Regions from separate parts of the Vibrio sp. YT-19(2023) genome, predicted to be linked through region 3. Evidence: riboswitches for the same ligand, from Rfam matches in the RefSeq annotation. Region 3 holds a riboswitch; each other region holds the start of a gene.
The links. Region 3 has a riboswitch for thiamine pyrophosphate ahead of thiB (thiamine ABC transporter substrate binding subunit). Riboswitches for the same ligand answer to the same signal wherever they lie in the genome.

Region 1: it holds a riboswitch for thiamine pyrophosphate, as region 3 does, so the genes downstream of both, thiC (phosphomethylpyrimidine synthase ThiC) here and thiB (thiamine ABC transporter substrate binding subunit) in region 3, are expected to answer to the same signal.
Region 2: it holds a riboswitch for thiamine pyrophosphate, as region 3 does, so the genes downstream of both, thiD (bifunctional hydroxymethylpyrimidine kinase/phosphomethylpyrimidine kinase) here and thiB (thiamine ABC transporter substrate binding subunit) in region 3, are expected to answer to the same signal.

What each region holds. Positions count from the first base shown of each region.
Region 1 covers NZ_JAWOQN010000042.1:1,397-3,663, reverse strand. The annotation lists gene thiC (phosphomethylpyrimidine synthase ThiC) at 1-1,132, opposite strand, end outside; TPP riboswitch at 1,296-1,394, opposite strand; gene crcB (fluoride efflux transporter CrcB) at 1,455-1,838, opposite strand; gene R7E78_RS21510 (multicopper oxidase family protein) at 1,962-2,267, opposite strand, start outside.
Region 2 covers NZ_JAWOQN010000028.1:52,491-54,757, reverse strand. The annotation lists gene R7E78_RS18615 (TldD/PmbA family protein) at 1-802, opposite strand, end outside; TPP riboswitch at 1,114-1,221, shown strand; gene thiD (bifunctional hydroxymethylpyrimidine kinase/phosphomethylpyrimidine kinase) at 1,319-2,176, shown strand; gene R7E78_RS18605 (ABC transporter ATP-binding protein) at 2,166-2,267, shown strand, end outside.
Region 3 covers NZ_JAWOQN010000016.1:60,636-62,902, reverse strand. The annotation lists gene thiB (thiamine ABC transporter substrate binding subunit) at 6-998, opposite strand; TPP riboswitch at 1,071-1,207, opposite strand; gene R7E78_RS13635 (flavin prenyltransferase UbiX) at 1,245-1,883, opposite strand; gene mpl (UDP-N-acetylmuramate:L-alanyl-gamma-D-glutamyl-meso-diaminopimelate ligase) at 1,889-2,267, opposite strand, start outside.

The DNA.
Region 1 (2,267 bases), on a different contig from region 3:
TTTCACAGATCTCTCGGAAGTGGGTATATAAGAAGCTTTCTTGGTGATGCGCTAAACACCATTTCGCGATGATAGAGCCACCACGAGAAACGATGCCAGTAACGCGTTTTGCAGTCATTGGCACATAACGAAGTAGTAAACCGGCATGGATAGTGAAGTAGTCAACGCCCTGCTCTGCTTGCTCAATCAGGGTATCGCGCATCACTTCCCAGTTAAGGTTTTCCGCAACACCGTTCACTTTCTCAAGCGCTTGGTACATTGGAACGGTACCGATCGGAACCGGACTGTTACGTAGAATCCACTCGCGAGTTTCGTGGATGTTACGTCCAGTAGAGAGATCCATAACGGTATCTCCACCCCAACGTGTCGCCCAAACGAGCTTCTCTACTTCTTCCTCAATCGAAGAAGTGACCGATGAGTTACCGATGTTGGCGTTCACTTTGACCAAAAAGTTACGTCCAATGATCATTGGTTCGGATTCTGGGTGGTTAATATTGGAAGGGATAATAGCGCGACCTTCGGCGACTTCTTTGCGCACGAATTCGGCGGTAATATCTTTTGGTAGGTTCGCTCCGAAGCTTTGACCCGGATGCTGTTGATTCAGCACTTCATCGCGATACTTGGCACGCCCCATGTTTTCACGCAGCGCGATATATTCCATTTCTGGGGTAATAATACCTTTGCGAGCATAGTGCAATTGAGTCACACAATGGCCATCTTTGGCACGTCGAATACGTGGTAGATTACCGTAACGAAGATCGTCTAGTGTTTCGTCTTCTAAGCGTTCTTTGGTGTACACCGAGCTTACTTCATCAAGTAGCTCAGTATCGGCGCGCTCTTCAATCCACCCTTCTCTCAGCTTAGGTAAGCCGTTATAGAGGTCTATGGTGTGCTCTGGATCTGTGTATACACCCGACGTATCGTAAACGCGTACTGGCTCATTAGGTTCGAATATAGGCGCTTCTTTTGTGCCCCCAATAAGGCTATCAGCGAGTGATATTTCACGCATTGGCACACGAATATCTGGACGTGAGCCTTCTACGTAGACTTTGCTTGAATTGGGGTACGGTTGTACCGAGAGTGTATCAATGAACTGTTTTGCTTCCAGTCTCGCTTGTTTGCGACTCGACATAGCATTTTTCCTTGCTTTGTTATACTAGATAAAAAGTAATTGGATAAAAATGCTTGGCGGATAGATGCGACAAGAGGAGTCAAATTAAGGCTAGTTAAAGCTTACGATATTTGCCTGTAACAACATTCGACTTTTGATAGATCAACCAGAAAGAACTCCGGTGTGAATATCTTCTCTTGTTCCCTTCGCAGATTCTAATCTGATCAGGTTCAACGGATCCCGAATTAACGGTCTCAGCCTTATGGCACTCCGACAAGTGATGTCAGTATATAAAAACGGCTTGGTGAAACCAAGCCGACCTGTTCAATTTTTAACTACTTTGCTAGCTGCGCATCAATAATTGAAAGCCTATCCACGCAGCTGAAATACTTAACACGACATTCAACAATACGTTCAACCCCATCTTAAAGAAAGCGCCCTGCTGCATAAGCAACACATTATCCATCGAGAAGGTGGAAAACGTCGTTAGTGCCCCTAAAAAACCCAAGCCAATCACTTGTCGCCAAGGTTCCGTTGCCAAAAGTTCACTATCGAAAGCTGCTATCAATAAGCCCATCATAAATGAGCCAACAACGTTAACGGTTAACGTACCATATGGAAAACCACGCCCCAATAAAATGACACAAAGTTCAGAAATTAAGTAACGAGAACATGCACCAAATGCACCACCCAATGCAATAAAACCCAAAACGGATAGTTGTCCCATAATTCCCCCAGAAAAGTTAATGGCGACATTGTAATCAAATTTACGGCAATAGTGATTATACAATCTTAGAATTCAGCAAAGTATAGCGCTTAAAACTTATCAAGATTTTAAAAGTTACAGGAGTCACTTTACTTCGATGTAGCCCATCAAACCCGTCTTCATGTGTTCGATCACATGACAATGGTACATCCAACGTCCAGGGTTATCTGCAACAAATGCCGCTTTCGCACTGCCGTTATTTCCAAGCAAGACCGTATCGGTATGAAACGGTTCGTCGAGTTTTTTGCCATCTAACTCAAGAACCGTAAATGTGTGTCCATGAAGATGAATAGGATGATGATATTGGGTGACGTTCTTTAGGTTGAAGATATAGGTTTTTCCCATCTCCAATGTTGAAAGCGGCGCTGGAATATTATCTTTGCTCATTCC
Region 2 (2,267 bases), on a different contig from region 3:
CCATCTTGTCGTGGAAGACTGATGCTTTCTTCGCAACTGAAGTGGTTTCTAGCAAGTGACCACATGCTTCATGGAAGATAACGCCGCCAAAGCCGTTACCAATCACCACCGGCATTTCACCCGATGGACAAGCATCCGCGCCAAGTTTTACTAACGCTTGCTGCGCGATAGTTTGACCTAGCTCTTTGGCATCAAGCTGTTCACTGAATTCCCAACCAGCAAGAGCGCCAGGACCTTCCATACCAGAAGACTGCTCATTACCTTTTTGCGCGACAGTGTTACCAGCAACACGAATGTAGTGGCGAGTATCGTCAACGTGTAGGCCTTCTGAGTTGAAGATAGACACTTGCTGTTCGCGCTGAAGCACGCTGCCAATAAACTGGCTGATATGTTCACTCTCTGCACGTGCTGCTTGGTCAACTTTCAATAGAAACGCGATTTTTGAATCTAGGTTAGCATCCTTACCTAGCGGCATGCGGCAACCATGTTGTATTGGGTAGCGGTTCAGATTGAGAGAACCTGCTGACGCGATTTGCTCACGCTTATCTTTTGCAGCAAGCAGTGAGGTTACGCGTTTAAGTTCAGTTTCATCTGTGCTGTTGGTGTAACCGTAAAGCACTTTATGACCGAAGAAGAGACGAATACCGATACCAAAATCGATACCCGAGTTAACCTTGTCCACCTCACCAGATGCGATCTGGACAGTGTTGGTTTGGTGATGTTCAACGAATAGTTCAGCGAAATCAGCCCCCAAAAAGAGCGCATGATCGATCACTGACTTCGCTGTTACAGAATTAAGCATGAAGTCTCCTTGCTCGATGATCGTCTTAGCCTTCCTAATTAACTGTGAAAAAGTTCAACAAAGTTAAATTGGCAACACGTTAAATTTTAACAGTTTTTTAACCTTGTTTTGTGCTAATCCTTGCTTAACGAGACCACGATTATTTATTAAATATTCCAGGTTCTGCTCATTCACCAGAGCGTTGCACTAGTAAATTCCACCCAGCAAACCATTTAGGTGCTTACTTTATCACTCACCTCGCATAATTGAATACTCATTATAATGACGCTCAAAAAACGTATCCCTTCCGCAATGGTCCTGCTATCATCCGAACGAAATAGTCGGGGGGCCACACGACAAGTGTTGGCTGAGATCGAAATTCGAGACCCGTTGAACCTGATTCAGTTAGCACTGACGTAGGGAACTATGCACACTTTGCCTTTCGTCGCCCCTCTTAGGTAAGCGATAGCGATCGAAAAATCGATCTATCTGCAATGGTCAAAGTCAGTTCCTATACGTCTTGTAGTAGGAGCGACCATGACGCAGCAATCACAACCTCATTCACATCAAACGCCAGCCTTGCCTACCCCTATCGTATTGACCATCGCGGGCTCAGACAGTGGTGGCGGTGCAGGTATTCAAGCTGACATCAAAGCGATGTCCGCAACTGGTAGCTTTGCCTGCTCAGTGATTACCGCCATCACCTCACAAAACACTCAAGGCGTCTCTGCGATTTTCCCAATTCCTCTCGACCATGTAGAGAGTCAACTCGATGCGGTATTCACCGACCTCAACATCGTTGCAGTAAAAGTGGGCATGCTGGCCGATTCCAACATCATCAAAGTCGTTGCTGACAAAATTAAACAATACCAGCCAAAACACCTCGTGATTGACCCTGTAATGGTGGCCACCAGCGGCGATCTATTACTGGAACAGTCGGCAATCAGCACTTTAAAAGAAGAATTGATTCCGCTCGCAGACATCATTACCCCTAACCTACCCGAAGGCGCAGCATTGACGGGTAAGCCAATGCCTCAATCAGAATCTGAAATGAACGATATGATTACCGACCTTCGTGCGCTTGGCGCCAAAGCTATTCTGCTCAAAGGCGGTCACCTTGAAGAAAATGAAAACAGCAACGATCTGCTTATCATGCAAGACAGTGCCGAGTTAATTAGCGCCAAGCGATTTCCAACCAAAAACACCCATGGCACAGGCTGTACACTTTCTTCCGCCATTGCGTCTTATCTTGGCCAAGGCAACAACCTACACAAAGCGGTGCACCTGGGTAAGCAGTACATCAGCCAAGCTATCGCGCACGCTGATGAATTGGATGTAGGTAAAGGCCATGGCCCTGTGAACCACTTTTTTGCGGGTCATACTTATGTTCGCTAACGCGATTGGCATTCAGCTTTCCGATGCTAGTCTGCGATACAAAGACAGCCAAACACCAACGCTAGCAGGGTTGAGTATGACTATTCCTGCT
Region 3 (2,267 bases):
GTCAGCTAAAACGTCAATGCGCTTTGCCATTCGCGAATCCAAGACTTACGCATTTTTGCCACTTCATCAGCACTAAAGCTCAACGACTTGCTTGGAACACTCAAAGTTTCAAAACCTTTAGGTAACTCAACGTCAGTGACTGGGTACATCCAGTTACCCGTTGGCATCGCCGATTGGAACTCATCACTTAAAATGAAACTCATAAATTGATCAGCAAGTTCTGAATTTTTTGCCCCTTTCACTTTGGCGGCTACTTCAACTTGCATGTAGTGGCCTTCAGCAAAATTCGCCGTAGCAAACTTCGAATCGTTTTCCGCAATTAAGTGGTACGCAGGTGAAGTGGTGTAAGAAAGCACTAAATCGGACTCACCATTGAGGAACATAGAATACGCCTCAGACCAACCTTTCGTGACCGTTACGGTTTTGCTCGCTAGCTTCTGCCACGCTTGCGTCACATCGTCGCCATAAATAGATTTCATCCATAGCATTAAGCCTTGGCCCGGCGTTGAAGTCCGCGGATCTTGGTAAATCACTTTCAGATCGTCGCGCGTTTCCACCAGCTCTTTCATGCTTTTCGGCGGATTAGCCAGTTTCTCTTTGTTGTACACAAACGCGAAGTAGCCGTAATCGTACGGTACAAACGTCGTGTCACTCCAACCGTTTGGTAACACTGTGTTAGCCGTATCCACATTGTGCTCGGCAAGCAGACCGGTTTTCTTCGCTTCTGCCATCAGATTGTTATCCAAACCTAATACGATGTCCGCTTTGCTATTACCGCCTTCAAGACGAAGACGATTCAGAATCGACACACCATCGTCCAACGCTACGAAGTTAACGTCACAGCCACATTTTGCTTCAAAAGCTTGCTCGATTTTAGGACCCGGCCCCCAATCTGCGGCAAAAGAGTCGTAGGTATAGATGGTTAATGTGTTTTCAGCGGCAAACGCTGAAGTAGAGGTGATTGCAGCTAGGGCAATCAGATTTAGAGTAGGTTTCACTGCTCGCTCTCCATGAGTATTTCAGAGAAATAAGTTGAGCGGCACAGGGTTTGAGGCGGCTATTAAGGACTTCCAATATCCAGACTCAATTCCTACGCCAGCATTATCTGGTTCAGGTAATACGGGTCCCTAGTTAAACACTTAGGTCTCAGCGCCCCAATGCATTGATTGACTCAATGCTAAATGGGTTTGCTCCCCGATGAGTTGGATGGATTGTAAAGGTATTTGAGTGGTTACACAATCAGCTCACGAGCGCTGGTCATAACCCCAACGAGGCACCAAACCTTGCTCAATACCTAAGTGGTCAAGAATTCTCGCCACCATAAAATCCACTAAGTCTTCAATACTCTTTGGCTGATGATAGAAGCCTGGAGCTGCTGGCATGATGGTGACGCCCATTTGCGACAGTTTGTGCATGTTCTCCAGATGTAGCGTTGAAAATGGTGTTTCGCGAACCACGAGCAACAACTGCCCGCGCTCTTTCATTACTACATCAGCGGCCCGTTCGATCAAGTTGTCCGACATACCATGTGCTATGGCTGCAACGCTTCCCGCAGAGCATGGGCAAACCACCATTTGCTTGGGTGCAGCAGAACCAGAGGCAACCGGCGAGAACCAATCGTCTTTACCGCAAACGGTGATGTTATTTCGATTGCAGTTCAGGTGCTCTACCAATGCTTGCTGCGCTGCTTCTGGACCACTTGGCAGCTTAAGATTATGCTCGGTTGCCATCACAACACGAGCTGCCGAAGAAATCAGAACGTAGACATGATAATCCGCCGCAACCAAGCATTCTAAAAGACGAAGGCCGTAGGGAGCACCAGAAGCGCCCGTTAATGCCAACGTGATGGCTTTTTTATGAGAGGGTTGTGTTTTGTTTTGCATATCAATCAGGCTTTTTGTTTTAACTGCTCAAGAAGTTTTCCGTGAATACCACCAAAGCCACCGTTGCTCATGACTAGAATTTGGTCACCTGGTCGCGCACGTTCGACGATCTTGGCTACAAAGTTATCTATATCCGCATCGACAAACGCTGGCTGTGTGCATTGGTCGGCAATGTCTTGCACAGACCACTCGATATTATCTGGCTGGAACAAGAAGACTTCATCTGCACTGTGTAGTGACTCTGCAAGTGTGTTTTTGTGTACGCCACGCTTCATGGTGGCAGAACGCGGCTCTAACACAGCTAGGATGCGTTTTTCACCTACCTTGTTACGCAAACCACCGACAGTAAGTTCAATTGCCGTTGGGTGATGCGCAAAATCATCG